DNA from 2 places in the Methylibium sp. T29 genome. Region 2 is predicted to be linked to the other one. Evidence: riboswitches for the same ligand, from Rfam matches in the RefSeq annotation. Region 2 holds a riboswitch; the other holds the start of a gene.
The links. Region 2 has a riboswitch for S-adenosylhomocysteine ahead of metH (methionine synthase). Riboswitches for the same ligand answer to the same signal wherever they lie in the genome.
Positions count from the first base shown of each region.

Region 1 (6,668 bases), on a different contig from region 2:
TCCGCCCCGATGAGCCTCGCCGCCGCCGTCTCCCCGCCCCGCGCCGCACCGGCCGAAGCGTCGCACGCGCCGGTCCGCCTCGTCGCTTACGACCACGTCGGCATCCGCGTCAGCGACCGCCGACGCGCGCTGGCCTTCTACGAAGCGCTGGGCTTCGTCGAGCGCGCCCGCTTCCCGGGCCACGAGGCCAACGAGATGGAGAGCGCCGACGGCGTGCGCATCAACCTGATCTTCAACGCGGCGCGCCGGCCGGGCGCACGCAACGCGCTGCTCGACGAGCCGGTCAAGCTGCCCGGCATCACCCACCCGGCCTTCGTGGTCGACGACCTGGCCGCGCTGCAGGACTGGCTGCAGCGGCAGGGCATCGCGATCACCGAAGGGCCGCGGCGGCTCGGCCCCCGCCGGATCGCGCTGTTCATCCGCGACCCGGACGGCAACGTCCTCGAATTCGACCAACTGATCCCCCAAGGAGACACGGCATGAAGCTCTACGACCTGGAACTGTCCGGCAACTGCTACAAGGTGCGGCTGTTCGCGGCGCTGGCGGGCATCGACCTGGAGATCGTGCCGGTCGACTTCCTCGGCGGCGCGCACAAGCGGCCGCCGCTGACCGACCTCAACCCCTGGGGCGAGCTGCCGATTCTGGTCGATGGCGAGCGGGTGCTGCGCGACTCGCAGGCGATCCTGGTGCACCTGGCGGGCAGCTACGGCGGCGCCGCCTGGTGGCCGGCCGAGGCGCCGCTGCAGGCCGAGATCGTGCAGTGGCTGTCGACCGCGGCCAACGAGATCCAGAACGGCCCCGCGTCGGCGCGGCTGGTCGACCGCTTCGGCTACACGCTCGACAAGGCCGACACGCTGGCCCGGGCGGCCCGCATCCTGCCGCTGCTCGATGCCCACCTGGCCGACCACGCCTGGCTGGCGATCGGCCGACCGACCATCGCCGACTGCGCGATGTACCCGTACGTCGCGCTGGCGCCGGAGGGCGGGATCGACCTCGCGCCGTACCGGCACATCGCGCGCTGGATCGAGCGCGTCCGCGCCCTGCCGGGCTACCGGGCGATGCCGGGCACCTGAGCACGGCGGCCGGCCCGAGACCCTGCCGCGAACCGGGGATGGCGGGCAGACCGGCTAGAATCCGCCCACTTTCGAGGAGCGTTGCAACTCCCGCCCGGGAGCCAGGCTCGAAAGTCATCCCCCGATGCAACGGCGCTCACCCGCAGGCCCCCGCCGCCGGTGAGCACACCCTCTCCTGCGGCGTCCTGCGGTTTCCTGAATCACGGAGACCCGTCCATGAGCGCCGTCCTCAAGCCCACCCCCACCCACGATCACCACGTTGCCGACCTGTCGCTCGCCGACTGGGGTCGCAAGGAAATCAAGATCGCCGAGACCGAGATGCCCGGCCTGATGGCGATCCGCCAGGAATTCGCCGCAAGCCAGCCTCTGAAGGGTGCGCGCATCACCGGCTCGTTGCACATGACGATCCAGACCGCGGTGCTGGTGGAAACGCTGCAGGCGCTGGGCGCGCAGGTGCGCTGGGCCTCGTGCAACATCTTCTCCACGCAGGACCACGCCGCCGCCGCGCTGGTGGCGGCCGGCACGCCGGTGTTCGCCTACAAGGGCGAGACGCTCACGGACTACTGGGACTACACCCACCGCATCTTCGACTTCGGCGCCAAGGGAACGGACGGCGAAGGCCCAAACATGATCCTCGACGACGGCGGCGACGCGACGCTGCTGATGCACCTGGGCCAGAAGGCCGAGAAGGACCCGTCGGTGATTTCCAAGCCCACCAGCGAAGAGGAGACCTGCCTGTTCGCCGCGATCAAGGCCAAGCTGGCGCAGGACCCGACCTGGTACACGCGCAAGAGCGCCCAGATCATCGGCGTGACCGAGGAAACCACCACCGGCGTGCACCGCCTGAACGAGATGAGCGCGAAGGGCACGCTGCTGTTCCGCGCAATCAACGTCAACGACTCGGTGACCAAGAGCAAGTTCGACAACCTGTACGGCTGCCGCGAGTCGCTGGTCGACAGCATCAAGCGCGCGACCGACGTGATGATCGCCGGCAAGGTCGCCTGCGTGGCCGGCTACGGCGACGTGGGCAAGGGCTCGGCGCAGGCGCTGCGCGCGCTGAGCGCCCAGGTGTGGGTGACCGAGATCGACCCGATCAACGCACTGCAGGCCGCGATGGAAGGCTACAAGGTCGTGACGATGGAGTACGCCGCCGACAAGGCCGACATCTTCGTCAGCGCCACCGGCAACAAGAACGTGATCCGCTACGAGCACATGGCGGCGATGAAGGACGAGGCCATCGTCTGCAACATCGGCCACTTCGATAACGAGATCGACGTCGCCTCGCTCGAGAAGCTGAAGTGGGACGAGATCAAGCCGCAGGTCGACCACGTCGTCTTCCCGGACGGCAAGAAGATCACGCTGCTGGCCAAGGGCCGCCTCGTGAACCTGGGCTGCGCCACCGGACACCCGAGCTTCGTGATGAGCTCGTCGTTCGCCAACCAGACCATCGCGCAGATCGAGCTCTTCACGAAGAGCGCCGACTACCAGGCCGGCAAGGTCTACGTGCTGCCCAAGCACCTGGACGAGAAGGTGGCGCGCCTGCACCTGAAGAAGGTCGGCGCGATGCTGACCGAGCTGACTGACGAGCAGGCTGCGTACATCGGTGTCAGCAAGTCCGGTCCGTACAAGGCCGACACCTATCGGTATTGACACCCACCCCCGTTGCGGCTGCGCCGCTCCCCCTCGAAAGGGGCGACGCTGGCGGGCCGGCGGAGCCGGACCCGCGGCGTCCACTCGGTTCTATCTCATGCCAAGAGTTGATCAGTTGATTGTCCAGCGTGGGCTTGCGCCGACGCGTTCGGCGGCGCAGCGGTTGATCGACCGTGGCGCGGTCGAGCGGCGCGCGGCGGTCGACTGGGTGCGGCTGCGCAAATCCGGCGAGGACCTGCCGGAGGCCACCGAGCTGCGCATCACCGACGACGCCGAACTGCGCTGGGTGTCGCGCGCCGGGCTCAAGCTCGACGGCGCGCTGGCGCAGTGCGGCCTGGCGGTGACCGGCGTGACCGCGCTCGACGTCGGCCAGAGCACCGGCGGCTTCACCGAGGTGCTGCTGGCGCACGGCGCGGCGCACGTGGTGGGCGTCGATGTCGGTCGCGGCCAGCTGCATCCCTCGCTGCGCGGGCATGCGCAGGTCACCGTCCTCGAAGGCATCAACGCCCGCGGCCTGACGCGCGAGGCGCTGGGCACGGCCATGCCGGCCGGCGGCTTCGGCCTGGTCGTCGCCGACCTGAGCTTCATCCCGCTGACCACCGTGCTGCCGGCACTGGTGCCGCTGCTCGCGGCCGACGGCCACCTGCTCGCGCTGGTCAAGCCGCAGTTCGAGCTGCAGCCCAAGGACATCGGCAAGGGCGGCCTGGTGAAGAGCGCCGCCTCCTACGCGAGGTGCAGCGCAAGCTGCGGGCCACCTGCGGCGAACTGGGCCTGGACGTGACGGCGTGGCTGGACAGCGTGGTCGCCGGCGGCGACGGGAACCGCGAATTTTTCATCTGTGCCGTGCCTGCGGGCCGGCGGCTGGAGTCAGACACATGAGCGACACACCTTCCCTGAAGCTGCCGGTGCCGGTGAGCTTCGAGTTCTTCCCGCCCAACACCGAGGCCGGCAGCGAGAAGCTGAAGACCGTGGTGCGCGAGCTGGGCAGCGCGGCCCCCGAGTTCTTCAGCGTGACCTACGGTGCCGGCGGCTCGACGCGGGACCGCACGCTGTCGACGGTGCGCGACATCGCCGCACTGGGTTTCGAGGCGGCGCCGCACCTGTCGTGCGTCGGCTCGACGCGCGCCGGCATCGCCGAGATCCTGGCCTCCTACCGCGCGCAGAACATCCGGCGCCTGGTCGCGCTGCGCGGCGACCTGCCGAGCGGCACCGCGACGGCCGGCGAGTTCCGCTACGCGAACGAGCTGATCGCCTTCGTGCGCGAGACCCAGGGCACCGACCTGCGCATCGAGGTGGCCGCCTACCCCGAGTACCACCCGCAGCAGCGCTACGCGCGGCGCGACCTGCAGCACTTCGCCAACAAGATGAAGGCCGGCGCCGACGCGGCGATCACGCAGTTCTTCTACAACCCCGACGCCTACTTCCATTTCCTCGACGAGGTGCGCGCGCTGGGTGTCGACGCGCCGATCGTGCCGGGCATCATGCCGTTCCACAACTACGCGCGCATCGCGCAGTTCGCGATGCGCGACGGCATCGAGATCCCGCGCTGGGTGGCCCTGAAGATGGAGGGCTACATGGACGACGCCGCGTCGATCCGCGCCTTCGGCATCGAGGTGGTGTCGCGGCTGTGCGAGCGGCTGATCGCCGGCGGTGCCCCGGCCATCCACTTCTACACGCTCAACCAGTCGGCGCTGACGCTGGAGGTCTGCCGCCGGCTCGCGTCGGCGCGCGGCTGAAACGCGCGCGGCGCGCTCAGACCACGCGCACTGCCGCCGGGTCGAAGTCGGGCTTCGGCGGCTTGAGCTTCATGCCCGCCAGCGCCTGCGCGACCAGCGTCGCGATCATCAGGTTGCGGTTGCTCTTGCTGTCGGCCGGCACCACGTGCCAGGGCGCGCAGGCGGTCGAGGTGGCCGCCAGCGCGGTTTCGTAGGCGGCCAGGTAGGCCCTCCACTTCGAGCGCGTCTCGAGGTCGCCGACCTGGAATTTCCAGCGCTTGGCGGGGTCGTCCAGACGCGCCTGCAGCCGTTCGCGCTGCTCGTCCTTCGAGATGTGCAGGAAGCACTTGACGAGGGTCGTGCCGCTGTCGTGCAGCAGGCGCTCGAAGGCGTTGATGTGGGCCAGCCGGCGTTGGCGCTCGGCGGCGTCGATCCAGCCTTCGACGAAGGGCACCAGCACGTCTTCGTAATGGCTGCGGTTGAACACCACCACCTCGCCGGCGCGCGGCACCACCGCATGCACGCGCCACAGGAAGTCGTGCGCGCGCTCCACCTCGGTGGGCGCCTTGAAGGCCGCCACGCGCACGCCGAGCGGGCTGCACTGGCGGAACACCGAGCGCGCGGTGCCGTCCTTGCCCGAGGTGTCCATGCCCTGCAGCACCAGCAGCAGCTTGGGCGGTCGGCCGGCACTGCCGTTGGCGTAGAGCAGGTCCTGCAGGCGGTCGATCTCGATCGCCAGTTCGGCGAGCCGCGCATCGTCGGCCTCGCGGCTGCTGCTGGCGGCCGGCCGCGCACCGGGGTCGATGTCCTTGAGCCGCAGCTTGCGGCCGACGCGGTAGGTCTTCAGGTAGGCGGTCGAGCGGGCCATCGCGACTCCTGGGAAGGCGGTGCGGCGACTGTAGCGCCGCGTGCACACCGCGACGCGTCGGGTTGATCTGCCTCAGAAAGCCGCAGCGGCTTCAACGCTGCGCGCCCGCGCGCTTGAGCCAACGCAAGCCGCGGCGTCCCGCCACGCACTGCAATGCACGGGCGGGAAGCTCCCCGTGCATTCCGGAGTGAAGCTCATCATGAAGAAGAAGACCCTCGCCGCCCTCGCCCTCGCCGCCCTCGGTGGCGCCGCGGCCGCCGCACCGACCGGCGGCGACTGGCTGGTGCGCGTGCGCGCGCTGCACCTCGACCCGGCCAACAAGGACAGCACCGGCGTCGGCCTGGCCATCGACAGCAAGACCTTCCCCGAACTCGACATCAGCTACTTCTTCACGCCGAACTGGGCCGCCGAACTGGTGCTGACCTATCCGCAGAAGCAGGACGTGAGTGCCTCCGGCACGCGCATCGGCAGCCTCAAGCACCTGCCGCCGACGCTGTCGCTGCAGTACCACTTCCTGCCCGGCGCGGCGGTCCAGCCCTACCTCGGCGCGGGCATCAACTACACGCGCTTCTCGTCGGTCGACTTGCCGGCGCCGTTCAGCATCGAGAAGAACAGCGTGGGCCTGTCGGTGGGTGCCGGCGTGGACGTGCCGCTCGGCGACCGGCTGGTGCTGAACCTGGATGTAAAGAAGGTGCAGATCCGCACCGACGTGTCGGCTGCGGGGGTGAAGGCGGGGACCTTCAAGGTCGACCCGGTGCTGTTCGGCGTCGGGCTCGGCTGGCGCTTCTGAGGCGGCGCGCGATCAGTCTTCGCGCGACCAGGCGACGCCGTCCTCGGTGAGCATGGCGTCGAGCGGGATGTCGTGCGGCTCGCCCTCGAGCCAGTCGATGTAGCCGTGCCGGTAGCCGATGCCGACCGTGAACGGCCGCGGCTCCAGGGCCGCCAGCGTGCGGTCGTAGAAGCCGCCGCCGTAGCCGAGCCGCAGGCCCTTCGGGCCGAAGCCGACGCAGGGCACCAGCAACAGCGTCGGCATCACGAGGTCGGTGCCCTTGGGCTTGGGGGATGTCGTAGGCATCCTCCTCCATCGGGCAGCCGGGGTACCACTGGTGGAAGCGCAGCTGCTTGGTCTGGCGGTTCATCACCGGCAGGCCGATCCGGCGCGGCGGGCCCTCGCCGGTACCGTGTCCGGCACCCTCGGTCCAGCGGTGCAGCGACGGCAGGGGATCGAACTCGCCCTTGATGGCCCAGTATGCGCCGACCGTCACGTCCTCGCGCTGCGTGAGCCACACCCGCAGCACGCCCTGCAGCTGTTCGGCACGCTCCAGGCGATCGGTCAGGCTCTGCCGCTCGGCCTGCAGCATG
Region 1 is NZ_AZND01000170.1:516-7,183, reverse strand. It holds gene x551_RS16205 (VOC family protein) at 10-483, shown strand; gene x551_RS16200 (glutathione S-transferase) at 480-1,073, shown strand; S-adenosyl-L-homocysteine riboswitch at 1,141-1,218, shown strand; gene ahcY (adenosylhomocysteinase) at 1,290-2,723, shown strand; partial or broken gene x551_RS16190 (TlyA family RNA methyltransferase) at 2,821-3,602, shown strand; gene metF (methylenetetrahydrofolate reductase [NAD(P)H]) at 3,599-4,459, shown strand; gene x551_RS16180 (polyphosphate kinase 2 family protein) at 4,476-5,306, opposite strand; gene x551_RS16175 (OmpW family outer membrane protein) at 5,506-6,096, shown strand; partial or broken gene x551_RS16170 (5-formyltetrahydrofolate cyclo-ligase) at 6,109-6,668, opposite strand, start outside.
Region 1: it holds a riboswitch for S-adenosylhomocysteine, as region 2 does, so the genes downstream of both, ahcY (adenosylhomocysteinase) here and metH (methionine synthase) in region 2, are expected to answer to the same signal.

Region 2 (5,635 bases):
CGGCAATGGTCAGCGCGACCGCGCCACCGGCCAGCCACATCCAGCGCGGCAGGCCGCCGGCAGTTTTGTCAGATGTTCGGGATGCTGCTTCCATGATCGATCGTCCTCCTTCGGGCGACCGATTGGACACGAGCCACCGCGCCGCGTTGCAGCGGCGAATGCATCAGATGTAAGGCGCCGTTAAACAGCGCCTTACGCGTTACATCAGCGGGGCGAGGGCGCGCTCTGCCTGCGCCAGTTCCTGCTGCGTCCGGCCCGCCCAGTCGCGCAACTGGTCCTCTCCAATCTTGCCGACATTGAAGTAGGCCGCAGCGGGGTGGGCGAGGTAGAAGCCGCTGACGCTGGCGGCCGGCGTCATCGCGAGGCTCTCGGTCAGCGTCATGCCGATCTCCTCGCACTGCAGCGCGCGGAACATGTCGCGCTTGACGGTGTGGTCGGGGCAGGCCGGATAGCCAGGTGCGGGGCGGATGCCGCGGTACTGCTCGGCGATCAGCTGTTCGGTGCTGAGCGCCTCATCGGCCGCGTAGCCCCAGAAATCGGTGCGTACGCGCTGGTGCATGCGCTCGGCAAAGGCCTCGGCCAGCCGGTCGGCCAGCGCCTTCAGCATGATCGCGGAGTAGTCGTCATGGTCGGCCAGAAAGGCCGCCTCCTTCTTGTCGACGCCATGGCCGGCGGTCACCGCGAACAGGCCGACGTGGTCGGCCAGCCCGCTCGACTTCGGGGCGACGAAATCGGCCAGGCAGCGGTTCGGCCGCTTCACGCCGTCGACCACCGGCCGCTCGGTCTGCATGCGCAGACCGTGCCACGTCATCAGCACCTCGCGGCGCGTCTCGTCGGTGTAGATCTCGATGTCGTCGTCGTTCACCGTGTTGGCCGGGTACAGGCCGATCACGCCGTGCGCCTGCAGCCAGCGGCCCTCGATCAGCCGCTGCAGCATGCGCTTGCCGTCGCTCATCACGCGTTGCGCCTCGGCGCCGACCACCTCGTCGCGCAGGATCTGCGGGAAGGCGCCCGCCAGGTCCCAGGTCTGGAAGAACGGGCCCCAGTCGATCTGCTGCGCGAGCTCGGCCAGGTCGTAGTTCCTGAACACGCGGCGGCCGACGAACTTCGGTTGCGGCGGCGCGTAGCCGCGCCAGTCGATCGGCGTCTTGTTGGCCCGTGCCGCGGCCAGCGAGACCATCGGCGTGGCTTTCTTGTTTGCGTGCTGCAGGCGCACCTTGTCGTAGTCGACCTTCAGTTCCTCGATGTACTTCGCGGCCCGCTCGTCGCTCAGCAGCTCGCTGCACACGCCCACGCTGCGCGAGGCGTCAGGCACGTAGACCACCGGGCCTTCGTACTTGGGGGCGATCTTGACCGCGGTGTGGACCCGGCTGCAGGTGGCCCCGCCGATCAGCAGCGGGATCTTCTTCACGCGGAAGTAGTCGTCGCGCTGCATCTCGGCAGCCACGTGCTGCATTTCCTCGAGGCTGGGCGTGATCAGGCCCGACAGGCCGATGATGTCGGCGCCCTCGACCTTGGCCTTCGCGAGGATGTCCTGGCACGCGACCATCACGCCCATGTTGACGACCTCGAAGTTGTTGCACTGGAGCACCACGGTGACGATGTTCTTGCCGATGTCGTGCACGTCGCCCTTCACCGTCGCGATCACCACCTTGCCCTTGGCCTTGGCCTCGCCGCCGGCATCGATCAGCGCCTTCTTCTCCTCCTCGATATAGGGCAGCAGGTGCGCCACCGCCTGCTTCATCACGCGCGCGCTCTTCACCACCTGCGGCAGGAACATCTTGCCCTGGCCGAAGAGGTCGCCGACCACATTCATGCCGGCCATCAGCGGCCCCTCGATCACGTGCAGCGGCCGCCCGCCGTCGGCCCGGATCGCCTGCCAGGCCTCCTCGGTGTCGACGACGATGAAGTCGGTGATGCCGTGGATCAGCGCATGCGACAGCCGCTCGTTCACGGTGCCGGCGCGCCACGCGAGGCGGGTGCTGTCGTCCTTGGCCGCGCCCTTGGCGCGCTCGGCGATCTCGATCAGCCGCTCGCCCGGCGACAGCTGCGCCTCGCCCGGCTTGTAGGCCGGCTTGCGGTTCAGCACCACGTCCTCGACGCGCTCGCGCAGCTCGGCGTCCAGGTCGTCATACACGCCCACCATGCCGGCGTTGACGATGCCCATGTCCATGCCGGCCTGGATCGCGTGGTACAGGAAGACCGTGTGGATGGCCTCGCGCACCGGCTCGTTGCCGCGGAAGCTGAAGCTCACGTTGGACACGCCGCCCGACACCTTGGCGCCCGGCAGGTGCTGCTTGATCCAGCGCGTGGCCTCGATGAAATCGACCGCGTAGTTGTCGTGCTCCTCGATGCCGGTCGCAATGGCAAAGATGTTGGGGTCGAAGATGATGTCCTCGGGCGCGAATCCCACCTCGTCGACGAGGATGCGGTAGGCCCGCTCGCAGATCTCGATCTTGCGCGCGAAGGTATCCGCCTGGCCCTGCTCGTCGAACGCCATCACCACGGCGGCGGCGCCGTAGCGGCGCACCAGCTTCGCCTGGTGGCGGAAGGCGTCCTCGCCTTCCTTCATCGAGATCGAGTTGACGATGCCCTTGCCCTGGATGCACTTCAGCCCGGCCTCGATCACCTCCCACTTCGAGCTGTCGATCATGATCGGCACGCGCGCGATCTCGGGCTCGGAGGCGATGAGCTTCAGGAAGCGCTCCATCGCGGCCTTGCTGTCGAGCATGGCCTCGTCCATGTTGATGTCGATCACCTGCGCGCCGTTCTCGACCTGCTGGCGCGCCACGGCCAGCGCCTCCTCGAACTGCCCGCCGAGGATCATCCGCGCGAAGGCCTTGGAGCCGGTGACGTTGGTGCGTTCGCCGATGTTGACGAACAGCGAGCGCTCGCCGATGGCCACCGGCTCCAGGCCGGACAGGCGCATCGGCGGCACGTTCGAGAAATCAGGAGCAGCAGCTGTCGACATGGCAGTTCACCGAAAGACGCGCCGCGCCGGTGCTGCGGCCCACCCGCAGCCCGCCGGTCGGCGGAGGGGTGAGCGCCGTTGCAGGGCAGCCCTCGCGGTGCCGCCGGCCCGAGCCTGGCGGTCGTCCCAAAGCCTGGGCAACCGTCGCAACGCTCCTCGAGCACCGACGATTTTACGCGCGCCCGCGTTTACAAAGCCTCACCCAATACCCCTCCGCAGTCCGGCCGTCCCCCTTGTGCGGCACGCAGGGCCCGGGTGCAATGCCCGGCATGACACGCTTCTCTCTCTTCTCTCCTTCCTACACGGCCGGGTTGCTTTGCCTGGCATTCGCCCTGGCCGGGTGCGCCAGCCGCCCGGGAGCCCCCGGCACCCCCGGCTCCGGCAGCTCGGGCTTCGGCGGCCTGTTCGGCTCCGGCCTGTCACCGGCGCTGGAGGCCCAGCGCCTGCGCCTCAGGGACGCGCTCAAGGGCACGCCGGTCGTCGTCGACAGCACCGGCGACCACCGCCTGCGTGTCGAGGTGCCGACCAAGCATGCCTTCGACCCGCAGCGCACCGCCGTCAAGCCGGCACTGGCCGCAGTGCTCGACCAGTTCGCGACCGGCTTCAAGCCGCACGCGGCGACCACTGAACTGCAGATCGGCGCCCCGGCCGACGACAAGGTCTCGGGCCGGATCGTCCAGGACCGCGCCGCCAGCGTGCGCGACTACCTCGTGGGCCGCGGCGTGCCGATCTCGCGCATCGTGGGCCTGGGCCGGGCCGAAGGCGCCGGACTGGAACTGCTGGTCAGCGACCGCCCGGCCGGCAAGTGATGCAGCCGATGTGCGCGAAGGCCCGGCGGCCGCGCGCCGTCAGGCCGTCTGCAGATCGCCGTCGGCCTCTTCGCTCAACTCGCTGATCCAGCGCTCCTGCCGTGCGCGCGGCCGGTAGGCGCTGACGCGCCGGGCGATCTCGGCGATGTGATCCGGGGTGGTGCCGCAGCAACCGCCGGCGATGTTCAGGAAGCCGGCCCGCGCGAACTCCTCGACCAGGCCGCCGGTGATCGCCGGGGTCTCGTCGAAGCCGGTGTCGCTCATCGGATTGGGCAGGCCGGCGTTCGGGTAGCAGGAGATGAAGGTGTCGGGCGCGGCCTTGCACAGCTCCTCGATGTAGGGCCGCATCAGCGTCGCGCCGAGCGCGCAGTTCAGCCCCACGGCCACCGGATGCGCGTGGCGCACCGAATGCCAGAAGGCGCTGACGGTCTGGCCGCTGAGGATGCGGCCCGACGCATCGGTGACGGTGCCGGAGATGATGACCGGCAGGCGTTCGCCGGTGTTCTCGAACAGCTCGTCGATCGCGAAGATCGCCGCCTTGGCGTTCAGCGTATCGAAGATGGTCTCGACCAGGAAGAGGTCGGCGCCGCCCTCGAGCAGCCCCTCGCCCTGCTCGTAGTACGCGGCCCGCAGCTCGTCGAAGCTGACGTTGCGCGCCGCCGGGTCGTTGACATCGGGGCTGATGCTCGCGGTGCGCGGCGTCGGGCCGAAGGCGCCGGCCACGAAGCGCGGCTTGTCCGGCGTGCTGAACTTGTCGCAGGCGGCGCGCGCGAGCTGGGCCGCCACCACGTTCATCTCGCGTGCCAGCGGCGCCAGGCCGTAGTCTTCCTGGGCGATCGTGGTCGCGCCGAAGGTGTTGGTCTCGATCAGGTCGGCGCCGGCCGCGAGGTAGCCCTCGTGGATCTCGGTGATGACATCGGGCCGCGTGAACTGCAGCAGCTCGTTGTTGCCCTTCAGGTCCTTGCCGTGGTCCTTGAAGCGCTCGCCGCGGTAGTCGGCCTCGCCGAGCTTGTAGCGCTGGATCATCGTGCCCATCGCGCCGTCGAGGATCAGGATGCGCTGCTTCAGCAGCTCGGGCAACTGGGCGGCACGGGTATAGGGCAGGGCACTCATGCCCCGATTGTAGGAAGGCCGACCGATGCACCTACTGACGAAGCTAGGGCCTGCTAACGCTACCGGAGGGCTCGCGTGACCCAGGAAACGGACGCCATCAAGGCGCACAGCGCAGCCGGGGTCGGCCCCCGGCGAGCATGGGCAACGCCGAGGGCGCCCGTTTCCTGGGATCACCCTTCGGGCCCGAGCTGCGCAGGCCGCAGGGCGGCGTTGCTCAGTTGTTGCGTGCAACAGCACGCCGCCTCCCTCGCGCCTACCCCTGCGGCCTACGCAGCTCGGGCGCAAGCCCTCCGGTAGCGTTAGCAGGCCCTAGCGCACGAAGCCGATGCTGCGGCGCTCGCGCACGCCCGGCTTCACGCGGTGCTCGGCCTCCAGCTGCGAAAGGAAACCGTCGGGCTCGAACACGTCGCCCAGCAGCTCGACCTGCCGCTGCACCGCCGCGAAGTCCCCCGGCGTCAGCACGTCCAGCGCGGCCAACCGGGTGCGCTGCTCCGCGGTCAGCGCGGCGGCATCGCCGCCCAGCGCCTCGGCGACGAACATGCGCTCGCGCTGCGGCGCTTCCAGCGGCTTGAAGCGGATCTTGAACGAGAAGCGCCGCAGCGCCGCCTCGTCGAGCTCGTCGAACAGGTTGGTGGTGCACACGAACACGCCGCCGAAGCGCTCCATGCCCTGCAGCATCTCGTTGACCTCGGTCACCTCGTAGTTGCGCTCGGCACGCTGGCGGCTGCGCAGGTAGCTGTCG
Region 2 is NZ_AZND01000199.1:84-5,718, forward strand. It holds gene metH (methionine synthase) at 200-2,929, opposite strand; S-adenosyl-L-homocysteine riboswitch at 3,035-3,135, opposite strand; gene x551_RS23660 (hypothetical protein) at 3,241-3,780, shown strand; gene x551_RS17240 (homocysteine S-methyltransferase family protein) at 3,820-4,893, opposite strand; partial or broken gene x551_RS17245 (ATP-binding protein) at 5,203-5,635, opposite strand, start outside.